3 regions of the Promicromonospora sp. NFX87 genome follow, and region 2 is predicted to be linked to each of the others. Evidence: riboswitches for the same ligand, from Rfam matches in the RefSeq annotation. Region 2 holds a riboswitch; each other region holds the start of a gene.

Region 1 (10,093 bases), 2.3 Mb from region 2:
GTCAGCGTGAGCTACAACCGCTTCTCGAAGCAGATGCTCGTCTCCGCCGGGTAGGGCGGGTAGGGGTCGGTCCGGGTCCAGCCTTCACGCTCGTACAGCGCCACCGCCTCGGGCTGGCGGATGCCGGTCTGCAGGTGGAGCACCCCGATCCCCCGGTCCAGCGCCGACCGCTCGACGGCGGCCAGTACGCCCGCCGCCAGACCCCGGCGGCGGTGCGACGGCCGCACGAACATCCGCTTGACCTCGTGGATCACCTCGGGGTGGCGGGCCGTGCCGCCCAGCCGGCGCAGCGATCCGGTGGCGACCGCCTGGGGGCCGTCCAGGGCGATCCAGGTCACCAGCACCTCGTCCGCCGTCGGCACCCGGCTCAGCGCGTCCGGCTCAGCGGTCGCGAGCAGCCGGTCGCGCCGCTCCCACAGGTCGGCGTAGCGCGGGGCGAGGTCGCTGGTCATGGCCTCGCGCAGCTCGGCGGCCCGCGGGTCGTCCCAGGTCGTGGCGACCCAGGTCGGGTTCGAGACGATCACCGGCACGGCGGTGCTCCTTCCGTTCGGTCCGGCAGCAGTCGTTCGGCTCGATGCGGGGCGCTCAGAACGCGCGCAGGTTGGCCCGCAGGCCGCCGTCGGCCCATTCCGTGCGCAGGATGCCCCTGCGGCGCAGGATCGGGACCAACTCGTCGAGCGTGCGGTGCACCGTGACCGGATGCAGGTCGCCCCACAGCAGCACGCCGTCGTTGCCCCACTCCCCCAGCTCCTCGATCAGGTCGGCCAGCTCCCCGGCGGTGCCCACCCAGCCCGAGCGGTCGGCGATCCGGCCCAGCCGGGCCAGCCCTCCGAGCAGCGCGCGCAGCGGCGTCGTGGCCAGGTCGTGGTCGCCCACCAGCCGGCGGATCGAGCCGTGCGAGACGTGGTCGCCGAACAGTCCGGTGGGCAGCGGCTTGTCCAGGTCGAGCGCCGTCAGGTCGGTCTCCAGGTCGCTGGACTGCTGCTCGGCGATCCGCAGCAGCGTCGCGTCGTCCGGGTTCGCCGACGCCGCGACCAGCCGGTCGGCCTCCTGCGGGCTCGACACCAGCACCGGCTTGATCGCGAAGAGCACCTTGACGTCGTCGAGCGCCCGGCCTGCCGCGCGCGCCGCGGCGTGCACCTTGGCGCGGTAGTCGCGCACGCTGCGCTCGGTCAGCGGCGCGAGCGCGAGCTGGACGTCGCTGTTCGCCCCGGCGAATGCTAGCCCGCGGCCCGAGCCACCGGGCGAGACGATCACGGGCTCGCCGTCGGCCCCGTCGTCGAACGGGAGGGCGTTGAGCGGACCGTCGAACGCGTAGTGCTCGCCCCGGTGCCGCACGGGTCGCAGCAGGCCCCCGTCGGCGTACCGGCCGCCGGACCGGACGCCGTCAGGCCCGGTGACGCCCGGGTCGGCGATCAGCGCGCCGTCGTCCCAGGACCGCCACAGCGACCGGACGCCGTCGAGCCACTCCTCCGCGCGGTCGTACGCGGCGTCGTGCCCCAGCGGCGGCGCGGCGGAGAAGTGGCGCGCGCTGCCCGTGTCGGTCACGAGGTTGAGCCCGAACCGGCCGCCCGACAGGTGCTGGAGCGTCGCGAGCTGCCGCGCGCCCGTGTAGGGCAGCACCGCGGCCGGGTTGACCGTCGGCACGACGCCGAGGTGCTTCGTGGCCGCGAACAGGTACGGGGCCAGCAGCAGCGGGTCGTGCTTGGGCCCGCCGAACGCCTGCCGCACGCGCAGGTCGATGGTCTCGGGGCTGCCGAGCGAGGGCGCGTCCTCGATGATCAGGAGCTCGACCCCGGCCTGCTCCAGGACGCGGGCCGACTCGGTGTAGAGGTCGGGCCGGGTCCAGTCGTAGTTCCAGTCCAGGTAGTCGTGGCCCCAGCCGTGCGGCCCGAAGCCGCGGGCCAGGAACCAGCCCAGGTGCTGCTGGCGGGTCATGGCGTCTCCTCGGGTACGGCTCTGCTGGCGGAGCTGAGCCCCCGCTCCAGGTCGGCGAGCAGGTCGGGCAGGTCCTCGATACCGATCGACAGGCGCAGGGTGCCGGGGTGGACCCCGGACGCGGCCTGCTCGGCGGGGGTGCGCAGCACGTGGCTGGTGCTCGCGGGATGCAGCACGAGCGAGCGGACGTCGCCGATATGGGTCATGTGCGTGACCACCTCCACCGCCTCGACGAACGCACGGGCCGCGGGGGCGCCGCCGTGCAGCGTGAAGGTGAAGACGGAGCCCTGCCCGTCGGGCAGATAGCGCTTGGCCAGGGCGTACGACGGGCTCGAGTCCAGCCCGCAGTAGTCCACCGACGCCACCTCCGGCCGGAACGCCAGCCACCGAGCCACCTCCAGCGCCGTGGCACTCTGCCGCGCCACGCGCAGCGACAGGGTCTCGATCCCCTGCCCCACGAGAAAGGCGTTCAGGGGCGACGGCGTCGGGCCGAACCGCGGCGCCACCGTCTCGCGCACGTACGCCAGGCGGGCCAGCCCGCCGTGCCGCACGGCGACGCTCGCCCCGCCGGTGCGCGACGGCGCCACGAGGTGCGGGTAGAGCGCGCCCGACGCGGCGGCGTCGAACGTCCCGGAGTCGACGACGACGCCGCCCAGGACAGACCCGTGTCCGGCCAGGAACTTGCTCGCGGAGTGCACCACGACGTCGGCCCCGTGCTCGATCGGGCGCAGCAGGTACGGCGTGGCGAGCGTGTTGTCCACGACGAGCGCCAGCCCGTGGGCGTGCGCGACGTCGGCCACGGCGGCGAGGTCGGGCAGGTCGTTGCGCGCGTTCGGGATCGACTCGAGGAACAGCACCCGGGTCTCGGGGCGGATCGCGCGCTCCCAGGCGGCCGGGTCGGTGGCGTCGTCGACGAAGTCGGCCTCGATGCCCAGGCGCGGCAGGTTCTCCAGGAGCAGCCCGCGCGTGCCCTCGTACAGGCTGGCGGCGGCCAGCACGCGCTGCCCGGCCGCGACCAGGCCGAGCAGCGCGACGGTGACGGCGGCCTGGCCGCTGGCCACGAACAGGGCGTCCGCGCCGCCTTCGAGCGCCGCGATCCGGCGCTCGACCGCCGTCGTGGTCGGGTTGCCGGTGCGCGTGTAGGCGTAGCCCTGACCCGCGCCGAAGTGGCCGCCGGCCTGCTCCCACTCCTCGAACTCGAACCCGGCGGTCAGGTAGACCGGCGTGGCACGCGGGGTCGGACGGCGCTCCGGCGCGGTGCGCTGTGCGGTGCCCCGTGTCGTGCCGGCCGCTCCGGCGTGGTGCTCCGTGCCGCCTGCGTGCACCTGCCGGGTGGCGAACCCGGTCATGGCGCGGCGCTCGGTGCGGCGCTCGGTGCGGTGCTCGGCTCGGGCTCGGTGGCGGGCAGGCCGGCCTCCTTCCAGGCGGGGAACCCGCCGTCGACGTGCGAGACGTCGGTGTAGCCGCGCGCCGCGAGCGCCTCGGCGACCGGGCCGGAGCCGTCGACCGAGCCGCACACGACGACGACCGGTGTGTCGAGGGTGATCGCGGGGTTGTCCGAGGGTCCGAACAGTGCGTCGAGGTTGCTCCGGTCGACGAGCGTGGCGCCGGGGATCTCGCCGGTCGCCGACCGGCCCGCGGCGGAGCGGACGTCGATCAGCAGGGCTCCGCCCGCGACCTTGGCGCCGGCGTTCTCGGGGTTGCGCAGCTCAGGGGTGCTCATGGTGTTTCTCCTTGAGGATCGATGGGGGACGGCGGCCCGTCGGAGGGCCATCGCCGGAGCGCCGTCAGGCGCTCAGCAGCCGGCCCGTGGGCAGGGCGCGGGAAGCGGCGGCGGCGTCTGGCAGCCCGAGCGATCCGCGCAGCGTGGTCTCCGTGCGCTCGGTGCGGAACAGCCCGGCCCGCTGCAGGGCCGGTACGAGCCGGTCGGTGATCGCGTCGAGGTCCGCGCCGAGCGACGACGGCCGCAGGAGGAACCCGTCGGCGGCGCCGACGGCCGCCCAGTCGGCGATGAGGACCGCCAGCTCGTCCGGCGTGTCCGCGACGACGTGCGCGCCGCGCCCCGGCTCCGGACCTTCGAGCGCCTCGACGAGCTCCAGCCGGGCCCGGGCGCTGGCCCGTTCGGCGGCGAGCACCACGTACACCTCGGCGAGCACCCGCACCTCCTCCGGGTCGCGTCCGGCGGACAGCGCCGAGTCACGCACAAGGCGCCGCAGCCGGACCGCCTGCGCGGCATCTGGCACGGCGATCCGCACGACGTCGGCGGTGCGCCCCGCCAGCCTGGCGCTCGCCTCGGAACGCACGCGCAGGACGACCGGCGGACGCACCCGGGACAGTGCCGCACCGCTGCCGCCGGCACGGGTCGGGCGGCTGCGGATCGCGAACCGGATGCCGTCGTGGTCGACGCGGAAGCGGCCCTCGGCGTCCACCTCGACCGCACCCGATCCGGTGCCGGGACGTCCCGTCCAGACGCGGTTCACGGACTGGATGCCCAGGTCGACGCGGGTTGCCCAGGCCTCGTCGGGCTCCGGGACCGCCGTCTGCCGGACGGCCTGCCAGCCCGCCCGGCCGCTGCTCGCCCGGTCGACGCTGCTGAGGGCGACGGCGGTGTGCGCCGCCTCGGTGTGGACGGTGTCGACGGCGGCGACCAGGCCGATCCCCGTCGTGACCCGTGCCGCGCGGGCCGCCGCGACGACCGTGTCGAGCCGGGCGGTCACCTGGCCACGGCCGGGGTGCAGCAGGAAGTCCTCGTCGAGGGTGATGAGGTCGAGCAGGCCGCGGTCGGCGGCGCGCACCAGCTGGAGGAAGCGTTCGCCGTCGAACGGACGGGGCGGGATCGGGCCGCGGGCGCGGTGCGCGCCGGGACGGGCGCCGGCCGAGGTCAGGTCCACGCCGAGCACGACGGGACGGAGCGAGGAGGAGGCGGAGGTAATGGACGTGGGCTGCGGTGGGTACGGCACGGCAGGGCTCCGTTCGGGGCTACGGCTGCGCGGCGGCACCCGGACGACCCGGCCGGCGGCGCACGGTCTGTGCGCTTCGGCGTTGCTGGGTCACCCGGGAGCGTGGCTGCCGGAAGGTATGGGAGAGGAAGGGTCGGGTCTGCCGCGGTCAGCGGCAGGAACGGCGACAACACATACCCGTGCGCGGGGCAGCACCAGCCCGCGGGGAGACGTTCCAGGACGGCAGGGGCACGTGGACGGCGGGGGCGGCGCTCCGGGTCATCGTGGTTCTCCTCACCTGCTCGCCCAGCGGCGAGCGACGCGTGTTGTCATCCGCCGGCGGCGGTGGCCTGGTCCTCACCCGGGGCACCCACCCGCGCGGGGGGTTGCCGTCCGACCAGCCGGGGCTTCGCGTCGGAGCTCATGACCTGTCCAGCGTTACTACATCTTTCCGATCGGATTAGTGCGGTTCTTCTGGATGTCAGAGAACATACGAATGGAACCGATAGAAGTCAACGATCTATGGCCAGATCTCACATACCGGAACTAGTTCGGGGTGGCCGGGCCCATGACTTCGGTCCTTGCCACGAGATCGGTCAGCTGATTGACCGATCTCGTGGCGAAGGACCGAAGTCGCAGGACGTCCCATGCAAGTAACCGAAGTCGGCGTCGATCAGGCGACGAGCAACTCCACCTGGGACAGCGCCCCACCGTCGTGAAGCTCCAGCCGGAGTCCGGTCAGCGGTATCGGCTCGGCCAGCACGAACGGGCGCAGCTGGCCCGGCCAGGGCCACCGCTCGCCCGACCGCTCGTCCAGCACGCGGCCGTCGTCCGCGACCAGTCGCCACGCCGACGGCGGCTGCGCGTCCCCCGCAGACCCCGCCGACGACGTCAGCGTGTACGCACGGAGCACCGCACCCTCCGGGGCCTCGCCGGACGGACGCCACTCGAGCACGCCCGCCACCTCGGCAGCCGTCGTGAGGTCGCCGTCCGTCAGCCGCGGCAGCGGCCCGTCGGCGCCGTGCCATCCGCCGTCGGCCCGCTGCCACGGCCGGACCGGTTCGCTGTCCGGCCCCGCACCCGCCAGGCCGCGCCCCGGGTCGGCAGACGCCGGCACCCCCCAGCTCGTCGGCGTCCCGGACATGGCGAACCGGAGGGTCGCTCCCCCGGTCAGGTCGCCGTGCTCCACCGACGGAGCCTCGACCGCCCGGGCCGCGCCATCGACGTCCGACAGCTCCAGCCCCGCCACGTACCAGCTGTCGGCCGCGCCGGGTGCCTCGACCACGAGGTCGCCGTCGGGCCGGTGCACCACCGCGCGCTCGAAGAGCGGCGAGCCGACCGCCCAGCGCGAGGACCCGATCTCCAGCGGGTACAGCCCCAGTGCGGAGAGGACGTACCAGGCCGACATCTCGCCGTTGTCCTCGTCGCCGTGGTACCCCTGCCCGATCTCGTTGCCGGTCCACAGCCGCGCCAGGACCTCGCGCACGGTCGCCTGGGCGCGGTCCGGCCGTCCCGCGAACAGCCACGCGTAGGCGATGTGGTGCGACACCTGGTTGGACTGGCCGAACTGGCCCATCCGCACGTCGCGCGCCTCGACCATCTCGTGGATCACGGACCCGTACGTCCCGGGCTTGTCCGCCCGCTCCGGCGTGGCGAAGAACCGCTCCAGCAGCCGCTCCAGCCCCTCGCGGCCGCCGTGCAGGGCGGCCAGGCCCGCGCCGTCGTGCACGGGGTGGAACAGGAAGTTCCACGCGTCGGACTCGGTGTAGTCGCCGCCCCACTCGTCCGGGTCGAACGGGCCGGAGCCGAACGAACCGTCCCGGCCGCGCCCCCGGAAGAACCCGGTCCCCGCGTCGAAGAGGTGCACGTACCCGAGCGAGCTCTGCCGCAGGTAGGCGGCATCGGAGCGCAGGGCGCGCCGTCGGTCCTCGGGCGTGCCCGGCGCGTCCGCGAGCGCCGCGGCCATGCGGGCCAGGCCGGCGTCGTTGATGTAGCCCTCGAGGCCCCAGGACACCGACTCGTCGACGTCGCGCGGCACCCAGCCGTGGGTGAGCGCGAAGTCCTGGCCCTTGCGGCCCACGCCGGACCGGGTGGGCAGGGCGGTCGCGTTGCGCAGGCCCGCGTCGTAGGTGGCGAGCGGGTCGGGCAGGGGCACGTCGCGCAGGTACAGGTCGGCGAAGGCGACGTCGGACGACGTCCCCGTCATCAGGTCGGCGTAGCCCGGCGACGACCACCGCGCGACCCAGCCGCCCTCGCGGTACTGCTGCACGAACCCGTCGGCGAGCCGCGCGGCGACGTCCGGGTAGAGCAGCGCGTAGGCGGGCCAGCAGGTGCGGTAGGTGTCCCAGAAGCCGTGGTTGACGAACATCTCGCCGGGCAGGACGGGCGCGCCGTCGAGCACGGGTGAGGCGTGCACGAGCTCACCGTCGGTGCCGAACTCCGTGTACGACGACGGGTACAGGTTGAGGCGGTAGAGGTTCGAGTAGAGCGTCACCTGCTGCTCCTCGGTGGCACCCACTACATCGAGCACGCCGAGGCGTTCCTCCCACTGCGTGCGGGCGCGCTCGGCCACGTCGTCGAAGGAACCGCTCACCTCGCGGTCCAGGGCGCGCCAGGCGAGGTCCTCGCTGATGTACGACGTCGCCACGCGCACCTCCACCGTGCGGTCGGCCTGGTCGCCGGGCCCTGCCGCCGGGTCCAGCGCCACCGTCGCGTAGGTGGCGTGCTCGCGGCCGCGTGCCCGGCCCGTGCGCAGGACCGGCCGGGAGACCTGGCCCACCACGTACATGCGGCTGCGGCCCACCGAGAGCGCGCTGCCGTGGTCGCTCCAGCCGGTGAGCGTGCCGTCGTCGTGCACGGTGACGGCGACGGGCGGGCCGTCCGCTCCTGCATCGCTCACGGCGTCGACGATCAGGTGGCCGGTGGTGGCGCCGGGCGGGAACGTGAACCGCAGGACGCCGCCGTGGTCCGAGGCCGCGACGTCGATGCGGGAGCCGCCGTCCAGGTCGACGCCGTAGCGGTGCGGGCGGGCCGTCTCGGCGTCGTGCGAGAAGGCGAGCGCGCGGGCCTCCAGGCCGGCGTCGGGCGCGCCCTCCTCGCCCGGCTGCGCGGGGACCAGGTGGAACGCGAGCTGGTCGCGGTCCCCCATCCACGGGCTGGGTTCGTGCGAGATGCCGATGCCCTGCAGGCGCGGCCGGTTGTCCGGCCCGTTGTGCGCGGCCCACGAGTACAGCCAGCGTTCGGTCGACGCGTCGGTGAGCGGCACCCACATCGTGAAGCCGTTCGGCACGGCGGCCGCGGGCACGTTGTTCCCGCGCGAGTACGCGCCCGAGGAGTGGGTGCCGCGCCGGGTGTCGACGAGGTCGGTTCGCCCGGTCACCATGCGCTCCGGGCGCCGCCCGACGGTGACCGCATCCAGCCAGACCTCGGTGTCGCCACCGTCCGGCGGCGCGGTCACGACGGCGGCAGCCTGTACGCGCCGGCCGGGCAGCAGCTCCGCCACCCGGTCCAGGTCCACCCGGACCACGTTCCAGTGGTCGGGCACCAGGATCCGCGCTTCGCCCTGCCCGACGGCGGTCGCGGGCATGCGGTGCTGGTCCCTCAGCTCGCGCCCGGGCTCGGTCTCCAGGAGCCACGTCCCGTCGTCGAGCAGCAGGTCGACCGCCACGTAGGTCGAGCGGTAGGTGAGCTCCTGGTCGAGCACCGGCAGGAGCGTCCAGCGCAGCTCCGTACCGGCCTCGAGCGGGACGTCCAGCCCGTCGAGCACCACCGTGCGGCCCGCGCCGGCGTGGCCGATCCGCCGCGCGTGCTCGCTCGTGAGGCCGACGCCGGGCCGCCCCGCGGGAACGTGTGCCGGCCCGGTCATGCGGCCACCTCCGGGACCCGGCCCGTGCTGCCGCGCACGGTCAGCACGGGGGCGGGGGCGTCCACGACGTCGGGCACCGGCTCCCCCCGGACCAGCGACAGCATCGTGGCCGCCATGAGCTCGCCGAGCTCGAAGGTGTCCCTGGTCATCGCGGTGAGCGGCGGGTGCGCGAGACGCACCAGCTCTGAGTCGTCGAAGGATGCCACGGAGATGTCGCCGGGCAGGTCGAGCCCTGCCTCGGCCAGTACTGTGACGCCCGCGAGCGCGGCGACGTCGGAGTCGTAGACGATTGCAGTAGGCCTTTCGTCACGGGCCAGCAGGGCCCTCGTTGCTGCCGCGGTCTCGCCCTGCGAGAAGTCCGCCGGCACTGTCGTGATGTGGAGGCCGAGGCGCGCCCCGGCGTCGTGCAGCGCGGCGGCCCGCCGCGCGGAGTGTACGTACGCGGCGACGCCGCCCACATGGCCGACGTGCACGTGCCCCAGCGCTGCCAGGTGCTCGGCGAGCAAGGTCATGGCGGCATGGTCGTCGGCGAAGACCGCGGGTACGGGGCCCGGCGTGCCGTCGCCGCTGAGCAGCACCGCCGGCAGGCCCATCCGCGCCAGCTCCTCGGGGCGCGGGTCGTCGCTCTCGAGGTCGAGCACCACCACGCCGTCGGTACGCCGCTCGGCCGCCCAGCGCCGGTAGACGTCGAGCTCGGCGGACACGTCCTCCACCACCAGCAGCTGCAACGCCACGAGGTCCGCCGACAGCCGCGCCTGCAGTCCCGAGACGAGCTGGGCGAAGAATGGCTCCACACCCAGGGTCCGCGCCGGTCGCGTGACGACCAGGCCCACCGTGTCGGCCCGCCGGCCGCCCAGGGCGCGGGCGGCCACGTTCGGCCGCCACCCGAGCTCCGCGACGGCGGCCAGGATGCGGGTCCGGGTCTGCTCGCTGATCCCCGGACGGTCGTTGAGCGCGAACGACACCGCCGTCGGGGAGACGCCCGCGCGCGCGGCGATGTCGGCGATCGTCGGTCTGCGGTTCGAGTGTCCCGCGGACGACATCACTGGTCGGCGAGCAGCTTGTCGCACTCTTCGACCGCCGCGTCCAGGGCTTCCTGCGAGGTCTTGTCCCCCGCTATCGCCGCCGCGAGCTGCTGGTTGATGATGGTGGTCATCGCCTCGCTGACCTCTACCGGCTGCAGCAGCCGCGCCGTGCCGAGGCCGTTGTACGCGATCTGCTTCGCCGCACCCTGCGGGGTGCCGTCGCTCTCGGCCAGCTCCGGCTTCTCCAGCGACTCGGCGGTCGACGGGAAGACGCCGGGCACCTCCTGGGCGAACGCCTCCTGGTTGGCGGCGTTCGTGACGAACCG
Region 2 (10,093 bases):
CTCCGGCGACCAGAACCCGATCCACACGTCGGGCCTGGGCGCCAAGGCGTTCGGGTTCCCCCGGGCGATCGCGCACGGGATGTACACCGCGGCACGGGCGCTGGCCGAGGTGGGGCCCGCACGGCGGGGCGAGACGTACGAGTGGACGGTCGAGTTCTTCAAGCCGGTCCTGCTCCCGAGCACGGTGGACGTCTCGATCCGCTACGCGAACGAGGTCTCGACAGGCTCGACCGACGGGGCGGGCCCGACCGGCGGGCGGGGCTTCGTCTACGAGGGCTGGCGCTCGGGCAGGAACACCCGCCACTTCCGAGGCACCGTCACCCCCCTCTGACCACCCCAAGGATCCGCGAAGTAGAGCGCTTGTCCGGACGCCCGCTCTATCTCGGCGCAGCACGGCGCGCGAGGTAGAGCGGGCGTCCGGACAAGCGCTCTACTTCGCGGAGGAGGTGGGGAGGACGGGGAGGAGGACCTGTTCCCAGAGGATCGCACGTTTGGGGCGGAAGAAGCCCGAGTGGCCGATCCGGCTCAGGCCGTGGTCGGCGGCACGCAGCTCGACGAACTCGATCGGCGCGTTCGGGAACTCCTTGCTCCAGTACCGGATCGACTCCGGGGAGATGAGCTCGTCGTCGGCGGTCCAGAGGGCGGTGACCGGCGTCTGCACCTTCGCGAACCGGTCCCGCAGCTCGGGGTGCTCGCTGAACAGGTAGTCCCGGTGCAGGCACCAGCGCCCCCACTGGCGCATGACCCCGGCCGGCAGGTCGTCCAGGATCCGGAGACGACGGCCCGGGTAGTAGCCGACGGCGGCGATCGCCACGGGCGCTATGGCTCGCCACAGGAGCGGCGACCAGCGCTTGATCATCGGCACGGCCTTGCCCCGCCAGCCCGTCCCCGAGGCGACCATGACGCAGCTGTCCACGCCGACGTCGGACAGGAAGCCCAGGCTCTGGCCGCCGAACGAGTGCCCCACCCAGGTGAGCGGGACGCCGGCGGCGGCAGCCCGGGCGTGGGCGTGCCCGGCAGCGAGCTCCGCGTCGTGGTACCAGTCCAGGGCGGTCGCCGACGAGTCCCGCATCGGGCCGTAGAGCTCGGGCTCCGAACCGCGGTACGAGAAGGTGAGCACCGCGAAGCCGCGTTCCGCGAGCCAGGCCGCGAGGTGCCGGTAGAACCGCATCGGCATGGCCATCGCGGGCGCGATCGCCACGACGCCCACCGGGTCGCCGTCCGGCAGGAACCAGCGGGCGGCGACCGACTCGCCGTCGTCAGCGGAAAGCCTCACGTCCTCGGTGCTCACGTGCCGGAGGGTATCCCGTATCCTCGCCAGGGCGCTGCGAACTTCATCCGGCGGGAGGACCCCATGCTCGGCGACGTGCTCGGCCTGACGAAGTCCCAGTCCCTCGCGTACCGCGACCTCGTGGCTTCCCCGTCCCTCGACGCGGCGGAGCTCGGTCGCCGCCTCGACTGCGACCCCGGCGACGCGCTGGACGTGCTCCGCGCGCTGGAGAGCCACGGCCTGGCGACCCGGCAGAGCGCCGACGACTCCCGCTTCCAGGCCGCGCCGCCCGAGATCGCGCTGGGCGCGCTGCTCGCCCGGCGCAAGGACGAGATCCGTGCCGCGCAGGTCGAGCTGATCGAGCTCGAGGAGGAGTTCCGGCGCTCGTCCGCGCTTCGGCCGGCGACCGACGTCGTCGACGTGGTCCGAGGGGCGGACGCCGTGAAGCAGCGCATCATCCAGCTGCAGCTCGGCGCGCGCGAGACCGTCGAGTCGTTCACCAAGCCGCCGGTGTTCGTGATGCCCGCCGACGAGAACACCGCCGAGGACCAGGCGGTCGCGCGCGGCGTGCGGTACCGGGTGGTCGTCGACCGCGTCTTCCTCGACACCGGCGTGCTGCGGGTGGACGACATCGCCGAGGCCATCGAGAACGGCGAGGACGTGCGGTTCTCGGAGCGGGTGCCGATCAAGCTGTTCCTCATCGACCGCCGGCTCGCCTTCGTGCCGATCCAGACCGTCGTCGAGGCGGGTACCGAGGGTTCCGACCTGGCCCCCGACCTGGTGGGCGCGCTGATCATCCATCCGTCCGGGCTGCTGGACGCCCTGATCGCCCTGTTCGAGAGCGTGTGGCGCGACGCGACGCCCTTCGCACCGCCGGGTGAACGCGCCGAGACCTCGGAGCTCGACGAGGAGGACAGCCGGATCCTCGCGCTCATGCTGGCCGGTCTTACCGACCAGTCGGTGGCCAACCAGCTCGGGCTCTCCCTGCGCACCGTGCAGCGTCGGGTCAAGGTGCTGATGGGCGTGGCCGGCGTCTCGACCCGCATCCAGCTCGGCTGGCACGCCGCACGTAAGGGCTGGATCTGACGGCCCGCTCCGTGACAGCGTGAGTCCATGACCACACTGGCGTGCATCATCCGACCGTCGACCCTGCCGTCCCGCATCATCCCGCTCGCCCGCGCCGTCGAGTCGGCGGGCATCGAGGAGATCTGGCTGTGGGAGGACTGCTTCCAGACCGGTGGTATCTCCGCTGCCAGCGCGATCCTGTCCGCCACCGACCACGTCCGCGTCGGGATCGGCGTCATGCCGACGCCCCTGCGGAACGTGGCGCTCACCGCGATGGAGGTCGCGACCGTCGAGGCGATGTTCCCGGGCCGGCTCGTCCCGGGTATCGGGCACGGCGTGCAGTCGTGGATGGCGCAGGTCGGCGCCAGGGCCGCGTCGCCCCTGACCCTCATGCGGGAGTACTCGACGGCGCTGCGCGCGCTGCTCGCCGGTGAGCGGGTCACGACGTCGGGCCGGTACGTGTCCCTCGACGACGTCGCGCTCGACTGGCCGCCCGCGCGGCCCGTGCCCGTCCCGGTCGCGGCCACCGGACCGAAGTCGCTGCGCCTGGCCGGCGAGATCGGCGACGGCGTGGTCCTCGAGGGCTCCGTCGGTCTGGCCGGGCTGCCCGCCGTGCTCGAGCGGATCGCCGAGGGCCGGGCGGCCGCGGGCCACGACGCCGCCGCGCCGTTCCCGGTCATCCAGAACGTGTCCGCCGCGACCGGCCCCGACGCGGCCACCCGCCTGCGCGCCGAGCTCACCGCCTGGGGCATGGACGTGGCCGACGACGACGCCCTCGGCTCCTACGCCCTGTGGGGCGACGCCCAGGCGCTGGCCGACGGCGTGCGGCGGTACGGCGAGGCGGGCGCGAGCACCGTGGCCCTCCAGCCGACGGAGGACGAGCCGGACATGGAGCGGTTCGTCGAGGTGGTGGGCGCGGCCCAGAAGCTGCTGAGCAACGGATAGCACACCGCCGCCGTCGGGGCCCGCACATTCGGCGTCAGCCAAAAGTCGTTGAGTCGCCGGGCGCCTTGCCTCAACGTGGTCGCGCCGGGGGACCGCCCTTCCGGCGACAAAGGAGGCGCACCATGAAGAAGTCCGCACGAATCGCTGCCGCGGGCGCCGCAGCCGTCCTCACCGCGGCCATCGGCATCCTGGGTGCTGCGTCGGCCACGGCCGACAACCGGGACATGGCCGATAACCGGGACTTCGGGGCCGATGGCACGCGCGTGACGTCGGTGCCGGACAACCGGGAGTTCGGGGACAACCGCGACTTCTGAGTCGCACACGACGCGACGCCGGGGTCGTACCGTCCAGGACGGTGCGACCCCGGCGTCGTGGTGTGCCGGCCGGTCAGACGATCAGACGTCGCGCGGCGGCGGCGCGAACGAACCCGCCGTACCGGGGGCTCCGTCGGGAGCGGCACCCGGGGTGGCAACGGGCTGGGCGACAGGTGCGGCTGCGGCGCCGGCACCCGACAGGTTGTCGAGGACGCCTTCGACACGCGAACGCATCGGGCTGATCAGCGCACCGCCGACACCGACGATCAGAATTCCCGCCACGGTAGCCAGGAATGCCACGAGCACCGGCATTGTCACAGTGGTACCGATGCCGATCTGGTTCACCGCGGCGATAACACCGAGCGCGATGATGAAGAACGAGACCACCTTCGCAACGAGCGGGCCGTAGGAAACGCCGCCCATCGAGTTGAGAATGAGGTCCTTCACCGCATTGGCGATCGCACCGGCGATCACCACTATCACGATTGCGACGACGAGGCTCGGGAGCCAGGCGACTATGTCGTTCACGATCGCGCTCACCGGGTTGGTGGGCCCGAACGCGCTCAGCGCGAGCTGCAGCGTGATCAGCAGGATGAAGTAGTAGATGATCTTCGTGAGCAGCGAGATCGGCTCGATGCCCGAGCCGGCGAGCAGCCTGTTGGCCCCTGCCTTCTCCAGCACCCTGTTGAAGCCGATCCGCGTCAGGATCATCCCGACGAACCGGGCGACCGCCTTGGCGATGAAGTACCCGATGAGGAAAACGATCAGGAACACGAGCAGCTTCGGGATGAAGCTTGCGATCGCACCGAGAGCGCTCGTGAGCGGCTCCAACCAGTCGACCGCGCCCGGCACAACGAGACCTGTATTCAGGAATGGCATAGTTCTCTCCCCCTTCGAGATCTTTCTCGTCACCTCTGGCACACCTCTGTGGTGCGCCTAAAAAGGTGACAGCACTCCACGAACATATGCCGCAGAAGCACATTCTGCGCGACGGGATTTGCCGTCTCGGCGCGCCTTTAAGACATTCGGGATCTTTCTCCGACCCCGGCCGAGCGCCCGGCCGACGGTGGCGGAACACATAGCCTGGCCGGATGGATGCCCTGCATGAGCGGACCGCCGTCGAGCTCCGCGACCTCCTCGCCTCCGGAGAGCTCACGCCGGCCGAGGTCACCGACCACTTCCTCGAGCGGGTGGAGCGGTTGAACCCCGGCGTCGGGGCCTTCGCCACGGTCACGCCGGAGCTCGCCAGGGAGCGGGCGGCAGCGCTCCAGCGGGACGACGACGGGCCGGGCCGGGCCGCGACCCCGGCGCCGGGCAGCCTGTGGGGGCTGCCCACGGGCGACAAGGACCTGTGGAACCGCGCAGGTGTGCCCACCGGATTCGGGTCGCGCGCGTTCGCGGACCTGCCGCCGGCCCAGGAGAGCGACGAGATAGTCCGGATCCTCGACGACGCCGGCATCGTCAGCCTCGGCAAGACCGCGGCGCCCGAGCTCGGTTTCCCCGCCTACACCGAGCCGGTCCACACCCCGCCCGCGCGCACGCCGTGGGACCTGACCCGCGGCGCCGGCGGTTCGAGCGGCGGGGCGGCCGCGGCGGTGGCGGCCGGCATGCTGCCGTTCGCCCCCGGGTCCGACGGCGGCGGATCGATCCGGATCCCGGCGGCGGCCTGCGGCGTCGTCGGGCTCAAGCCGACGCGGGGGCTGCTGCCCGCGGGCAGTGGCGTCGACTCGCTGGGCGGGCTGGTCGTGAACGGACCGATCGCGCGCACCGTCGCGGACACCGCTCTCCTGCTCGAGGCGATGCTCCCGAGGCGCGCCGGGGGCGACGTCGCGCACCCGTACTCGCTGCGGGCACCGTCGTACGAGGCGGGGGCCTACCTGGCGACGGCCCAGCGCGCTGCGCTGCCCGCGCCGGGAACGGGCGGACGCGGGCCGGGAGGCAGCCGCGCACGCATCGGCGTGACCACCTCGTCGGCCTGGGACGGTTTCTACGACATCGGGGTGTCACCCGAGGCGCGCGTCGCGCTGGAGGCCGGCGTGCGGGCGCTGTCCGGGCTCGGGCACGACGTCGAGGAGACCGCGCTGGCCGCGGCCCCCGAGTACGCGCCGGCGTTCCGGACGCTGTGGATGGGCGGCGCCTCAGCGGTGCCGATCGACGACCCGGAGACGCTCGGCAGGCTGGAGCCGCTGACGCAGTGGCTGATCCGGTCGGGTCGCGAGGTGCCCGCGCGGCAGCTCGCCGAGGCGGTGCGCACGCTCACCGCCTTCGAGCGGTCCCTGGTGGCGCAGGTCAGCGCGTACGACGCCGTGCTCACGCCCGCGCTCGCCCTCACGCCCCGGCCCATCGGCTGGTACGACGCCGAGGACCCCGAGCGGAACTTCGAGCAGCAGTGCCAGTACACGCCGTTCACGTCGATGCTCAACGTCGCGGGGCTGCCTGCGATCACCGTGCCGACGCACTGGACCGAGGCCACCGCGGACGCACCCGCGGGGCTGCCGATGGGCGTGCAGATCATCGGCAGGCCGGGCGGGGAGCTCACGCTGCTGGCGCTGGCGGCCCAGCTGGAGGCGGAGCTCCCCCGCCCGCGGATGTTCCCTCTCTGACGTGTCAGACGCGCAGGTCACTCGCGTGACCTGCGCGTCTGACACCGGTTAGTCCTCGTCCGGGAGGCAGCCGAAGTCCTCGTCGAAGCCCAGGGCCGCGGTCGCCAGCAGGCCCGCGAGCCCTGAGCCCTCCGGGACGGGGCGCGGGTCGTCGGTCACTACCCAGAGCCCGTCGACGACGTCGTACCCGGCCTGCGGGCCGTCGGCCACCAGGCGGCCCACCGCGGCGATCAGGCGCTCGACCTCCTCGCCCGCGGTGCCGACGCCGACCGAGGCACGCACCGCGCCGGCGTCGAACCCGAGGCGGCCGAGCAGCGGGTGGGCGCAGAACCGGCCGTCGCGCACGCCGATCCCGTGCTCTGCGGACAGGTACGCGGCCACGAGGCCCGGGTCGTAGCCCGTCACGGTGAACGTCACGACGCCCACCGGGTCGACGGCGTCGGCCCACACGCGCACGACCTCGACGCGGTCGATCGCCTCGAGCCCCGACACGAGACGACGGCGGAGCGCGTTCTCGTGCGCCGCGACGTCGGCGGGGGCGAGCGCGGCGAGCTCCTCGCACGCCGCGGCGAGGGCCACGGCACCGATGACGTTGGGCGATCCAGCCTCGTGCCGGGCGGGGCCCTCGTGCCACTCGGTGCCCGCTACGCGCACGCGCCGCACGGCGCCGCCACCTGCGAGGTAGGGCGTGCCGGCGTCGAGCCAGTCACGGCGGCCCACCAGGGCGCCCGCGCCGAACGGGGCGTAGGTCTTGTGCCCGGAGAAGGCGAGGTAGTCGACGCCGGTGGTCTCCAGGGAGATGCGGCGGTGGGGTACGAGCTGGGCGCCGTCGAGCACCACGCGGGCGCCGTACTCGTGGGCGATCGCGACGATCTTGTCGACCGGGAGCGACTCCCCCGTCACGTTCGAGGCGCCGGTGAGGGCCAGGAGGGCGAACGGGCGTTCCGCGGCGGCGGCGTCGATAAGCTCCTCGCGGATCTGGTCGAGCGTCTCGGCGACCGTCGCGCCACCGGTCAGCACGGTCGCGTCGGTGCCGCGCTGCCAGGGCAGCAGGTTCGCGTGGTGCTCGACGTCGAGGACGAGCACGCGGCCGGGCTCGCCGTCGGGCTGCGCCGGGACGCAGCCCGCGAGCAGGTTCAGGGAGTCGGTGGTGTTTCGCGTGATGATCGTCAGGTCGTCGTCGCGGGCGCCCACGAACGCTCCGATGGTGCGACGGGCGGTCTCGTAGAGCGCGGTGCTCACCTGGGAGAGGTACCCGGCGCCGCGGTGCACGCTGGCGTACAGGGGCAGCACCTGGGTGACGCGGTCGGCCACGGCCTGCAGGGCAGGCGCCGACGCGGCGACGTCGAGGTTCGCGTACGGGACCCGGCTGCCGTCCACCAGCGGGACGAGGGTCGCGCCGCCGACGACGGGCCGCAGCGGGGCGACGTCGGCGACCGCGTCGTTGTGGGCGAGGGTGGTTGCAGACATGACGTCCTCCAGCACAGTCCTGGGGGAGGTTCCCCCGCGCTTGCCACGCGCGGCTGCGCGCGGCCAGGTCGTCACCCGGGGCACCCCACCGCGGTAGGAGGGTTGCCGACCAGCGAGCCGGGGCTTGACGCTGGCACTCATGACCTGACGTCATCCTGTGCTGCGGCAAAATTCCTGTCAACGCTCGTCTCAGATATTGGTCTCACGATCCGGTCGCTCCGGCTGTGAGACGAGCGCGGCGATCCGGTCGGCGTCGGCCCGGTACATCGCGGCGTGCTCACGCAGCTCGGCCGGCCCGTCGCCGTCCGCCCGGGCCGCCGACCAGGCGGCCAGGTCGCGGAGCTTGTCGGCCATCGCGTCCAGCACCTCCGCGCGCCGGAACTCCGCTCCGTACGCCTCGGTCAGCCTGTCGAGCCGCGCCGTCGGATCCAGGTGCGCGACGTCGTAGGTGGCACCCGCGAAGGCGTCCGAGGAGAACGGCGCGATCCGGTAGGCGAGGTACGCCAGGTCGCGGACCCGCGGACCGGGCGAGGCGGTGTCGAGGTCGAACAGGCCCGCGAGGCGGCCGTCGCGGAAGACCATGTTGTACGGCGCGGCGTCGTTGTGGCAGATCACCTCGGCCGGTTCGGTGGCCGGGAGGCGCCATACGGCGTCCGACCGGGGGAACCCGGCGGTCGCGTCGTGGAAGCGCCGCAGGAGGCGGCCCGCCTCGGCCAGGACGTCCTCGGACCAGAGCCACGCCGGAGCGGGCCAGCCGGGGACGTCGCCGGGCAGGTACGAGACGATCTCCCGGCCCTGGTCGTCGAGGCCGAGCGGTGCGGGGAGCTCGGTCACCCCGGCGGCGCGGACGTGGGCGAGCAGCCGTTGGACGGTGGGCGTCCAGGGGCCCGCCGCGCGGTGGACGGTGTCGCCGATCCGTACGACGCCGGTGGTGTTGCCGCCGGTCAGCTCCTGCTCGTCCACAACGTGGTCCACAGCGTCATCCACAGCTTCCACAGGTTTGTCCACAGTGTCATCCACACTCCGACCGTAGTCCCGACCAGTGAGCGAGACGGCATCCCACCTGCCGGACGTCGTGTCGTAGGATCACAGCGACCATCCCGAGCGGCCGAGTGACGTGGCACGACGACGCCGCAGCAACCCAGCGTTCCCGCCCCTGGCGAGGACGGACGAGGGTGCTACCGCCACGACCGATGGAGGAGCACATGAGCGTCCCCGCGCACATCGAAGCCCGCCCCGCCGACGGCTACGCCGGCGACATCACGCCCCAGCAGGCCTGGGACCTGCTCGCCGCCGACCCGGCCGCCACCCTCGTGGACGTCCGCACCGAGGGTGAGTGGCGCGCGATAGGCATCCCCGACACGGCGTCTCTCGAGAAGCAGCCGGTGTTCAGCGAGTGGGTGCGGGCCGGTGGCCGCCCCAACCAGCAGTTCCTGGAGGAGCTCAAGGCCGCGGGTGTCACGGATGGCCCGGTCGTCTTCCTGTGCCGCTCCGGCCAGCGTTCGATCGGCGCGGCGCGGCTCGCCACGGCGGCTGGCATCGCGCCGTCGTACAACGTGCTGGAGGGTTTCGAGGGCGCGCCCGGAGCCGACGGCGTCCGCGACCAGCAGGGCTGGAAGGTCGCCGGGCTGCCCTGGACGGAGGGCGCTCAGTGACGGTCACCGGGGCGTTCCCGCCCGACGCGACCCCCGGCGGGTCCGGCCGCAAGCCGCTGCCCCGGAACGTCCGCCCCGCGACGCTCGCCGTGCGCGGCGGGCACCAGCGGACCGAGTTCCAGGAGACGGGCGAGGCGCTGTTCCTCACCCAGGGCTACGTCTACGACTCGGCGGCCGAGGCCGAGGCCGCGTTCGCCGGTGACATCGACCGGTTCGTCTACTCGCGCTACGGCAACCCGACGGTCCACACGTTCGAGGAGCGCCTGCGCCTGCTGGAGGGCGCCGAGGCCTGCTACGCGACGGCGACCGGGATGTCCGCGGTGTTCACGTCGCTCGCCGCGCTCGTGCAGTCCGGATCGCGGATCGTCGCGGCCCGGGCCCTGTTCGGGTCCAGCGTCGTGATCTTCGAGGAGATCTTCAAGAAGTGGGGCGTGCGCACCGACTACGTGGACGGGCACGTGCTCGCCCAGTGGGAGGAGGCGCTCTCGACGCCGGCCGACGTCGTGTTCTTCGAGACGCCCTCCAACCCGATGCAGGACATCGTGGACGTGCGCGCCGTCGCCGACCTCGCGCACGCCGCCGGGGCGACCGTCGTGCTCGACAACGTGTTCGCCACTCCGCTGCTGCAGCGGCCGCTGGAGCTGGGCGCGGACGTCGTCGTCTACTCCGCGACCAAGCACATCGACGGGCAGGGGCGCGTGCTGGGCGGGGCCATCCTCGGCACGACCGAGTACGTGACCGGGCCCGTGCAGACGTTCATCCGCAACACCG
Region 3 (10,093 bases), 3.2 Mb from region 2:
ATGCCCGCCTCCTCCAGGTCCGTCACCTCGTCGCGCAGCGCGAGGGCGACCTGGTCGGCGGTGTCGCCCAGCGGCAGGTCGTCGCGGACGAACGACCACGCGAGGATCGTGACCGGGCCTGTGAGCATGCCCTTGACCGGCTTGTCCGTGAGCGACGCCGCGTACGCGGTCCACTCCACGGTCAGCGGCGCGGGCCGGGACACGTCGCCCCACAGGATCGGCGGGCGCACGCAGCGCGAGCCGTACGACTGCACCCAGCCGTGCACCGTGGTCACGAAGCCGTCGAGCTGCTCCGCGAAGTACTGCACCATGTCGTTGCGCTCGGGCTCGCCGTGCACCAGCACGTCCAGGCCCAGCTCCTCCTGGAGCGCCACGGTGCTCGCGATCTCGGCGCGCATGGCGGTCGTGTACTCGGCGTCCGACAGCTCGCCGCGCACCCAGGCCGCCCGGGTCGTCCGGATCTCCGCCGTCTGCGGGAACGAGCCGATGGTGGTGGTCGGCAGCGGCGGCAGGTCGAGCTTGGCCTGCTGGGCCGCGGCCCGCTCGGCGTACGGCGCGCGTTCGACGTCGGCGGGGGTCAGGGCAGCGGTCCGCTCGCGCACCTCCGGTACGACGACGCCGGGCGCCTCCGCGCGGGACCGCACCGCGGCCGTCGACTCGGCGAGCGCGTCGGCGACCGCCGTCCGCCCGCCGGTCAGGCCGGTCGCCAGGGTGACGACCTCGGCGACCTTCTGGTCGGCGAACGCGAGCCACGACTTCAGGCCGGCGTCGAGGCGGGGCTCGTCGGCGACGTCGTGCGGCACGTGCAGCAGCGAGGTCGAGGTGCCGACGGCGACCGCGCCGGCCCCGAGAGCCGTCAGGCCCTCCAGCGTGGTCAGGCGGGCGTCGAGGTCGGCACGCCAGATGTTGTGCCCGTCGACGACGCCGGCGACCAGGGTCTTGGTCTTCAGGCCGGCGACGGGGCCGGTGGGGACGGCGCCCTTGACGAGGTCGACGGCGATCGCCTCGACGTCGAGGCCGGCCAGCAGGGCCAGCCCGTCGCCCACCTCGCTGCGCAGGTCGCCGTACGGCGCGGTGACCAGGATCGCGGGACGCTCGGCCGTACCGGTCGCTCCGGTGGCGGGGGAGAGGTCGGTGGCAAGCTGCGCGTAGGCCCGGCGGACGGCGTCCGCCACCTCGTCGAACGGGACGTCGAGCAGGTCGGTGACCAGCGCGGGCTCGTCGAGCTGCACCCAGGGCGCGCCCGCGGCGGCCAGCGCGCGCAGCACGTCGGCGTAGGCGGCGACGACGTCGTCGAGCCGGTCGAGCGGGCGGAAGCCCTCGGGGGCGCCGTCCGCCGGCTTGCTGAGGAGCAGGAACGTCACCGGGCCCACGAGCGCGGGGCGGGTCACGACCGCCTGGCCGCCGTCGGCGGGCCGGGCGAGCTCCGTGAACTGGCGCACCACTCGGTCGTCCACGAACCCGATCGGGGTGTCCGGCCCGATCTCCGGCACGAGGTAGTGGTAGTTCGTGTCGAACCACTTGGTCATCTCGAGCGGCGGCTTGTCGCCCTCGCCGCGGGCCAGCGTGAAGTAGCCCTCCAGGGAGAGTGCGCCCGCACCTTCGCTGGTCGAGCCTGTCGAGACCAGATCCCGGAACCGCTCGGGCACCGCGCCCAGCAGGGCGACGGCGTCGAGCACCTGGTCGTAGAACGAGAACGAGCCGGGGACGGCGGCCGCGCCGTCCAGGCCCAGTCCGGCGAGATGCCGGGCGGTTGCCAGCCGCAGGTCGCGGGCTGTGGTCTCCAGCTCGTCAGTGGTGGTGCGTCCGGCCCAGAACGACTCGACGGCGCGCTTGAGCTCGCGTCGTCGGCCGATGCGCGGGTAGCCCAGGATCGTGGCGTGGGGAAGGTGCGTGAACTCGACTGCCATGCGTATCAGCTCCATCGGACCTGGCGTTAGCACCTTGCCCGGAATTGGCGCTCCGGAGGCAGGTTGCTGCGGTGTCGTTGAGCCAGGACTCTCGACCGCTCTGGATGATTGACCTGGATCGTAAGCGTGACCGCGATGTGAGCGGAAAAGCGTCCACCCCTCAAGACGATCGCATCGTGGCTGGTGAGCGGCCGAAAAGTGTGCCAAGCGGCTGACCATGCGGTTGCTGCCAGGCGAGGCCCCGATCTGGCAGCAGGTGCATGGTCAAATCGGTGCCATAAGCAGAGTTATGACCGCGCGCGGCTGACTCGGCATTCGGTGATGGATGCTGGCGTTCTCCTCACCAAGCACCCCCTCACAGAGAAGGTCGGAACCACCCATGTCGAAGATCCTGATGGTCCTCTCCGCCGCGAACAGCCTGCGCCTGGCCGACGGGACCGCCCACCCCACCGGCTACTGGGCCGAGGAGGTCGCCGCGTCGCACCGCGCGCTGACCGCGGCCGGCGCCACGGTCGACCTCGCAACGCCCGGCGGCGTGCGGCCCACCGTCGACGAGATCAGCCTGGACGAACGGGGCGGCGTGGCCGACGCCGACGCCGCGGAGCACCGGGCCTACCTGGACTCCATCGCGGACGAGCTCGCCCAGCCGCTCGCGCTGGCCGACGTCCGCGCCGACGACTACGACGCGATCTACATCCCCGGCGGTCACGCCCCCATGGCCGACCTCGTGTCCGACGCCGACCTCGGCCGGCTGCTGGTCGCCGCCAACGCGCGGCAGGCGACGGTGGCCGCGCTCTGCCACGGCGCCGCCGCGCTGCTGAGCGCCGAGACCCCGGACGGCGTCTTCGCCTACGCCGGGCGCGCGCTCACCTCCTTCACGGACGAGGAGGAGCGCCAGGGCGGCCTCGGGGACGCCACGCCGTTCCTCGTGGAGACCGCGCTGCGCGAACGCGGCGCCGTCATCAGGACCGGCGCGCCCTGGAGCAGCACCGTGGTCCAGGACGGCAACCTGATCACCGGGCAGAACCCCCAGTCCAGCACCGCGACCGCCGAGGCGGTGCTCGAGGCGCTCGCCGCCCGCTGACGCCCGCCGTCGTGCCGACACGGTTAGCCTGAGCACCAGGCAAGGCTGGGCCACAGCCTCGGGGGACGGATGGTGACGCGCGTGCCGGGACTCGACCTCGTCGCGACGTTCCTGGAGGTCTACCGCACCGGCTCGCTGTCCGCCGCGGCGGAGCGGCTGGGCGTGAGCCAGCCCGCCGTCACGGGTCAGCTCGCGCGGCTCGAGGAACAGCTCGGGGCGCGGCTGTTCGTCCGGTCGCGCAGGGGTGCCGAGCCCACCGAGCGTGCGGTGGCGCTGGCCACCCAGGTGGGCCTGCACGTGGACGGGCTCCGGGCCGCGCTGGGCCCCGCGGACGAGGCCCCTGCGGTCCGGGGGCTCGTCCGGCTCGGCGGTGCGGCGGAGCTGATGACCGTCCGGGTGCTGCCCGCCCTCGCGCCCCTGGTCGCCCAGGGGCTGCAGGTCCGGGTCGCGCTCGGCCTCGGGGACGAGCTCCTGGCCGCGCTGGCCGCCGGGCACCTCGACCTGGTCGTGTCCTCGGTACGCCCCCGGCAGGACGCCGTCGTGGCGACGCCGCTGGTCGACGAGGAGTTCCTGCTCGTGGGCCCGGCGTCGCTGGCCCACACCGTCGACCCGGTGCGGCTCGCCGCCGACCCGGTCGCCGCGCTGTCGCACCTGCCGCTGGTCGCCTACGCGGAGGAGCTCCCGATCGTGCGGCGCTACTGGCGCAGCGAGTTCGGACGGCGGCCGCCCAACACCACGTCCCTCGTGGTCCCGGACCTGCGCGCGGTGCTCGCCGCGGTGATCGCGGGGGCGGGCGTCTCCGTGCTCCCGCGGTACCTCGTCGCGCCTGCGCTGGAGAGCGGGCAGGTCGTCCAGCTCCACCAGCCGGAGGCGCCGCCGCTGAACACGCTGTACCTGGCGGTGCGGCGGGACGCGCCGCCCAGCCAGGCCCTCGCCGCCGTCCACGCACGACTTACCCAGGCCGCCGCCGAGTGGGGAAGCCTCTGACGGGTCACTGCCCGCCGGGTGACCACGCACCTGCTGCCAGACGACGCGTGATCCTGGCAGCAGGTGCATGGTCAGAAAAGTGTGCCAAGCGAGGCGCCCCGGTCAGCCCGGAGCGCCCCGGTCAGCTCCGGGGAGCGGTGGCCCGGCGTCGGCTCGTCGCGGACCAGAGCGCGGTGGCGGCCGCGGCCAGCGTCACGCTGACCACCAGCGGGCCGACGAGTCCCAGCGGGCCGATCGCCAGGCCGCCGAGCACCGGTCCCACGAGGGCGCCCAGGTTCAGCGCGACCGTGGAGTACGCCCCGCCCATGGTCGGGGCGCCCTGGGCGGCCGCCATGCTGCGGGCGATCAGCGTGCCGCCGACCGCGAACGAGAGCGCACCCAGCACCGGGGCGAGCAGCCACACCGCCGACGGGGTCCCCGCGAGAACGGCCCACAGGATCCAGCCCGCGACGAGAACCGGGACACCGATCCCGAGGACCAGGTGCCCGTGCGCGTCGGCGAGCCGTCCGGCCGCCGTGACACCGGCGAACGCACCCAGCCCGAACAGCGCGAGCACCACCGGTACGAGCGCCGAGCCGAGCCCGGCGCCGTCCGTGACGATCGGCGCCAGGTAGGTGAACGCGCAGAACGTCGCGCCGTTCACCAGCACCCCGAGCACGAGGTAGCCCAGCAGGTCGGGGGAGCGGAGCGTGCCGAGCTCGGCGCGGAGATCCACCCGGGCGTGCGGCACGCGAGGACCGGGCCGCCCCGGCGTCAGGACCGCGACGGCGGCCAGCGCGAGCGCCGAGACCCCGGCGATGGCCCAGAGCGCGGACCGCCAGCCCCAGAGCTCGCCGAGGAGGGCCCCGGCCGGGACCCCGGCGATCAGGGCGAGGGTCGTGCCGCTGAGGATCGCGGCGAGCGCCCTGGCCTGCCGGCCGGCCGGGACGATCGCCGTCACGGTCGAGAGTGCGACGGCGAGGAACCCGGCGTTGGCCAGGGCGGCCACGAACCGGCTGACCAGCAGCACCGCGAACTGGTCGGTGAGCGCGCCCGCCGCGTGGGCCGCGACGAAGACCAGCAGGCAGCCGGTCAGGGTCCAGCGCGGTGGCAGACGGCGGCCGAGCGCCGCCGTCAGCGGTGCGCCGACGACCATGCCGACCGCGAAGCCGGAGGTCAGGTAGCCGGCCTGGGCGATGGTGATGCCGAGGTCGGCGGAGATGCCGGGCACGAGCCCGGCGAGGACGAATTCCGACGTGCCTTGCGCGAAGACCGCGACGGCGAGCACGTAGAGCAGAACAGGCATGGATGCCTCCGAAGGAAGGGGGAACGGGTAGGCCTGTGCGGCACTACGGGGCCCTTCGGATGCACGGGAAAGCGGCCGGGCGACGGCTCGGCGGTCTCTACAGGGGCATCTCGGGCTACCGGAGTACCGGCAGCCCGAACCTGGATGCTTCTGGAGACCTCATGTGCCGAGCCTATCCGGCCGCGAGCCGTGCGCCGGAATGCTACCGGGAGCGGCTCCCCGTGTCGGCGGGCGCCAGGTCGCCGTCGGTGGCCGCCGGGCTCGGGTGGCTGCTGGGGCCGGCGCACGACGCCCAGCTGAACTCGCTGTGCACCTGGTACGCCATGCCGTCGTCGGACTTCGCCCAGGCCTCCGCGGTGTACGGGAGCCAGGTGGTCGTGTCGACGATCATGTCGATCCGGGTCAGCTCGCCGCCGCGCACCTGCTCGCTCGGGGGAGTGAACCGGATCCGGACCATGGTCCGGCCGTCCGCCTCCTCCAGCAGGAACTCGTCGTCCAGGCGGTGGTCCCTGCCCTCGAGACCGGACAGGTCAAGGGCTGCCCCGATGGTCGCCAGCTGCAGCACCTCCAGCGGACGAGTGCTCAGCGGCACCGGCTTCGGCGTCCTGGTGTCCGTCGCGGCGGCGCCGTCGATGCGGGTCGCCGACTCCGCGCCGAGCGTGGAGCGGGTCTTCACCTTGCAGCCAGCGCGGGCCACCGCGGGCGCGGTGCGGTCGACCACCTCGGACGGCGTCAGCGCGAGGGTCGGCGACGGGCGCGGCTCGGGGTCGTGGGTCGAGAAGCTGGTGCCGGGCGACGAGCCGGGCGACGAGCCGGGCTGCACGCCGGGCGCCGGCAGGTTCACGACGGTCACCACGACGGCGGCCGCTGCCGCCGCCGCGACGCCCCACACCAGCGCCCGCCCGCGGCGCGCGCGGGACCGGCCGCGCCGGGGCTCCGCGTCGAGGTCGTGCAGGAGGACCACTACGCGCTCGTCCGTCGACCAGCGGTCCTGAGCGGGTCCGTGCGGCTGCTCGGACAGGTGCTCGTCGCCGTCCAGGAGCTCGCGGGCACCGTGCGCGCGTGCCCGCGACTCGGCGTACACGCGCGCCAGGTCGAGCTCCGGGTCGACCCCCCGCAGGGCGCGCCGGGCGCGGGTCAGCTCTTCGTCTTCCACGTCAGGAACCTTCCTCGGTGAGCTGTTCGTAGGCCGCACGCAGACGGCGCCGTGCGCGGTGCACCCGGGTGGCCGCCGTCGCCGTCGTGCAGCCCAGGACCTGGGCGACCTCCGGAGTGGACAGCTCCGCGGCTGCGAGCAGGGCGATCACCTCGCGGTCCGCGGGGCGCAGGAGCGCGAGCGCCCGGCGCAGCTCGTCCAGCTCGCCGACGAGCCGCGCGCCGTCCTGGCCCGCCGGGACCGGGTGCGCGCGGACCCGCTCGACCAGCGCGATGCGCCGCTGCTGGGCGCGCACCTGGTTCGCCATCACGCGGCGGGCCACCCCGAGGAGCCAGGCGCGCGGGTTGTCCGGCAGCTCGCCCTTGCGCCACGCGACGGCGAAGACCTCGGCCACCACGTCCTCCGCCTCGGCGGCCGGGAGCCGCGAGCGCGCGTACCGGTACACGGCGCTCGCGTGCGCGACGAACAGCGCCTCCGTATGGGCAGGCGTGAGGTGGGCAGGCGAGTGCCTGCCCGGTTCGAGGCGCTGTGGCTCGGTGTTCGTGGACAGGGTGGGCTCCGCAGACGAAGAGACGTGCTTCCGACTCAGTGTGTCCGGCAGGACGGTCCCCATGACACCTCGCGGATGTTGTCCACGTCACAGCCCGCCGCTGACATCGCGGCCCGGACCGTGCACACCAACGCTGATGTGACCGTCTCCTTCGTCCGTGCCCGCACCCGGTTCCGCCCGGCGGGCCCCGCCTGTGTCGTCCTCGCCGCGAGCCTGCTCCTCGCGGGCTGTGCCGCAGCGGACCTCAGCAACGATGGCGGCGCGACCGGGACGGAGCCGCAGGCCACCGCGTCCCTCCAGGCAGAGAAGGAACCGCTGGAGAAGCCGGCGGAGAAGCCCGCAGCGAGGCAGGAAGGAGCCGAGGCGCCGCAGACGGAGCCGAGCCCGGTACCGGCCCCCGCGGAGGGTCCCGTTGACGCCCCGGCCCCGCGACCGGCTACCGGCCTCGACCTGACGGAGCACTCGACCAGCGATCCCGAGAGTCCCTGGGTGGTCGTCAACAAGCGCAGGCCGCTCGACCCGATCGACCACGAGCCCGACCTCACCGTCGTGCGCGGGTACCTCGTCCGGACGGATGCCGCCCGCGACGTCGCCGCGCTGCTCGACGCCGCCGACGCCGACGGTGTGCGCCTCACCCTGCGCAGCGCCTACCGGGGATATCCCAAGCAGGTGGAGGTGTACGAGGGGTGGGTGGCGCAGCTCGGCGCCGAGCGGGCGGACGACGTGTCGGCTCGCCCGGGATACAGCGAGCACCAGACGGGTCTCGGGGTGGACGTCGGTGGCACCACCCGGCCGGCGTGCGACTTCGAGGCCTGCTTCGGCGAGACCGTGGAGGGTCGCTGGGTCGCCGAGCACGCCGCCGAGTTCGGCATGGTGGTGCGGTACACGCGCCAGAACAGCGCGGTCACTGGCTATGCCCCCGAGCCCTGGCACCTGCGCTGGGTCGGCCGGGAGCTGGCGGCGCACATGCGGGCCACCGGCGTCACGACCCTGGAGGAGGCCTTCGACGTGCCGGGCGGGGACTACGCCGACTGAGTCCGGCGGTAGGAGGGCTTGACCCTGCCCCTGCGGCAACCCTGCATCCTGCGTGCATGACGACCGCAGTCAGCACGACCGCAGGCAGCAGGAGGAGACTGGCCACATGCTGACGATCAGCCAGCTCGCGTCGTACGCCGGGGTGACCACGCGCGCCGTCCGGCACTACCACGCCAAGGGCCTGCTGCCGGAGCCCGGGCGCGACCACTCGGGCTACCGGCGGTACGACGCCCAGGCCGCCGTGGACCTCATCCGGATCAGGGTCCTGGCGGAAGCCGGTGTGCCGCTCGCGAGGGTGCGGGAGCTGCTGCGCGCCGGGACGGACGAGTTCGCGGCCGCCGTCGCCGAGATCGACGCGCGGCTCCGTGCGGAGATCGACGAGCGGGAGCGGCACCGGGAGCGGATCGCCAGGCTCGCCGCGGGCGACAGCCTCGCGCTGCCGCCCGAGGGCGCGGCCTACCTGGACCGGTGGCGCGAGCTCGGCCTCCCCGAGCGCGTGGTCGAGATCGAGCGCGACAGCTGGATCCTCACCCTCGCGGTGCTGTCACCGGAGCAGGTCGCCGGGGCGATGGAGCTGAAGGGCAGGCTGCTGGACGACGAGCAGTTCGTCGAGACCCTGCGGCGGCTCAGCGCGGCGGTCGACTGGGCGCCCGGCGACCCACGGCTGCCCGCCCTGGCGGACCAGGTGGCCGCGATGCTCGACGAGCACGCCGGCTGGTCCGACGGTTCGGCGAGCGAGATGGAGGCGGGGCTCGTCGACCTCTTCGACTCGCTGGCCCTCGACTCCTTCCCCGCCGGCCGCCGCCTGGAGCAGCTGCTGGAGGAACGCGGCTGGTCGGGCTGGACCCGCCAGCAGCGCACGGGCTGAAGCTCGCCCGTACCTGTCAGAACGGCAGCCAGACGACGGCCGCGAGAGCCGCGAGGTAGAGGGCCTGCTCCGCGAGGCGCCGTCCGACCGGGGTGGCCGGCCTGCCGCCGAACAGGACGCCCCGCCGGGCCGCGGAGATGTTGGCCGGCGTCATGGCGAGCGTGAGGAGCCCGAGGCAGATCGCGGCCGCGGGCGCCGTCGCGGGGACGAGCAGGCCCACAGCTCCGGCCAGCTCCAGGACCCCCGTACCGGCGACGAGCAGGTCGGGGCGGGGGAGCCCGGGCGGCACCATGCGTTCCAGGTCCTGGCGTACCCGGGGGATGAGCCTGCCGGACGCCGCGAGGAGGTAGACCGCCGCGGCGCCGACGCGGGCGGCGTCGTGCCAGGAGTCGAGGGCGGGTACCGCGACGAGGCCGAGCAGGCGCGCCACGGCGGTGGCGCCGAGCAGGAGGACGGGAAGCGGGACAGGCATGACGGCCCAATCTTGACGGCGACAAGTTCGAGCGACACTCCACCACCCGCGGTGCTATCTTGTCAATGGATAGATTGGTCGAGGATCGGGAGCGGGATGAGCTACCACCACGGAGACCTGCGGCGGGCGATGACCGCCGCGGCCGCGACAGCCGTCGCCGAACGGGGACCGGCCGGGCTCAGCCTGCGCGAGCTGGCCAGGATCGCCGGCGTGTCCCACGCCGCGCCCGCACACCACTTCGGCGACAAGGCCGGCGTGCTCACGGCGGTCGCCACCGAGGGGTACACCCTGCTCGCCGACGCCCTGAAGGAGGCCGGCGACGACCTGCTCGCGGCCGGCATCGCGTACGTGCGGTTCGCCGTCGACCACCCCGGACACTTCGCCGTCATGTTCGACCGCAGCCTCCTGCACGCCGACGACGCCGGCCTGCGCGCGGCCGAGCAGGCGTCCGCGGCGGCGCTCGCGGGTCTCGCGCCCGACGCCGACGCCTCCCGTGCCGCCTGGTCCGTGGCGCACGGCTTCGCGAGCCTGTGGCTCTCGGGTGCGATCTCCGGGCCGGACGTCGTCGCGGCCGCCGAGCCCGTCCTCCGCCGGATGGCGCCCCCGCGCGGGCAGGGTCGCGGATAGAGTTCGGACCGTGCGGCTGGATCCGTTACCCGACGTGTCCGCCTGGACCCACAGCGGGGTCCGGGCAGGCTTCGAGGTGCTCTTCGCGGAGCCGGTGGCGGACGGATACCTGCTCCGCG

The links. A riboswitch is a leader RNA that binds a small molecule or an ion and turns the genes downstream of it on or off. The one in region 2 is predicted to bind S-adenosylmethionine.
Region 1: another riboswitch for S-adenosylmethionine. It lies ahead of ACNYC2_RS16225 (LLM class flavin-dependent oxidoreductase); the one in region 2 lies ahead of ACNYC2_RS26595 (aminotransferase class V-fold PLP-dependent enzyme).
Region 3: another riboswitch for S-adenosylmethionine. It lies ahead of metE (5-methyltetrahydropteroyltriglutamate--homocysteine S-methyltransferase); the one in region 2 lies ahead of ACNYC2_RS26595 (aminotransferase class V-fold PLP-dependent enzyme).

The regions. Positions count from the first base shown of each region.
Region 1 is NZ_CP183413.1:3,596,225-3,606,317, forward strand. It holds gene ACNYC2_RS16205 (GNAT family N-acetyltransferase) at 12-530, opposite strand; gene ACNYC2_RS16210 (LLM class flavin-dependent oxidoreductase) at 586-1,938, opposite strand; gene ACNYC2_RS16215 (O-acetylhomoserine aminocarboxypropyltransferase/cysteine synthase family protein) at 1,935-3,287, opposite strand; gene ACNYC2_RS16220 (rhodanese-like domain-containing protein) at 3,284-3,661, opposite strand; gene ACNYC2_RS16225 (LLM class flavin-dependent oxidoreductase) at 3,726-4,898, opposite strand; SAM riboswitch class IV at 5,196-5,306, opposite strand; gene ACNYC2_RS16230 (GH92 family glycosyl hydrolase) at 5,551-8,742, opposite strand; gene ACNYC2_RS16235 (LacI family DNA-binding transcriptional regulator) at 8,739-9,785, opposite strand; gene ACNYC2_RS16240 (ABC transporter substrate-binding protein) at 9,785-10,093, opposite strand, start outside.
Region 2 is NZ_CP183413.1:5,922,348-5,932,440, forward strand. It holds gene ACNYC2_RS26560 (MaoC/PaaZ C-terminal domain-containing protein) at 1-331, shown strand, start outside; gene ACNYC2_RS26565 (serine aminopeptidase domain-containing protein) at 431-1,291, opposite strand; gene ACNYC2_RS26570 (helix-turn-helix domain-containing protein) at 1,355-2,356, shown strand; gene ACNYC2_RS26575 (LLM class flavin-dependent oxidoreductase) at 2,384-3,280, shown strand; gene ACNYC2_RS26580 (hypothetical protein) at 3,403-3,594, shown strand; gene ACNYC2_RS26585 (mechanosensitive ion channel family protein) at 3,676-4,515, opposite strand; gene ACNYC2_RS26590 (amidase) at 4,686-6,197, shown strand; gene ACNYC2_RS26595 (aminotransferase class V-fold PLP-dependent enzyme) at 6,246-7,667, opposite strand; SAM riboswitch class IV at 7,699-7,812, opposite strand; gene ACNYC2_RS26600 (phosphotransferase) at 7,857-8,642, opposite strand; gene ACNYC2_RS26605 (rhodanese-like domain-containing protein) at 8,873-9,322, shown strand; gene ACNYC2_RS26610 (O-succinylhomoserine sulfhydrylase) at 9,319-10,093, shown strand, end outside.
Region 3 is NZ_CP183413.1:2,592,889-2,602,981, forward strand. It holds gene metE (5-methyltetrahydropteroyltriglutamate--homocysteine S-methyltransferase) at 1-1,910, opposite strand, end outside; SAM riboswitch class I at 1,919-2,021, opposite strand; gene ACNYC2_RS11565 (type 1 glutamine amidotransferase domain-containing protein) at 2,290-2,994, shown strand; gene ACNYC2_RS11570 (LysR family transcriptional regulator) at 3,076-3,981, shown strand; gene ACNYC2_RS11575 (Cmx/CmrA family chloramphenicol efflux MFS transporter) at 4,103-5,266, opposite strand; gene ACNYC2_RS11580 (hypothetical protein) at 5,469-6,422, opposite strand; gene ACNYC2_RS11585 (RNA polymerase sigma factor) at 6,424-7,035, opposite strand; gene ACNYC2_RS11590 (D-alanyl-D-alanine carboxypeptidase family protein) at 7,048-8,007, shown strand; gene ACNYC2_RS11595 (MerR family transcriptional regulator) at 8,114-8,875, shown strand; gene ACNYC2_RS11600 (DoxX family membrane protein) at 8,892-9,347, opposite strand; gene ACNYC2_RS11605 (TetR/AcrR family transcriptional regulator) at 9,444-9,974, shown strand; gene ACNYC2_RS11610 (putative glycolipid-binding domain-containing protein) at 9,985-10,093, shown strand, end outside.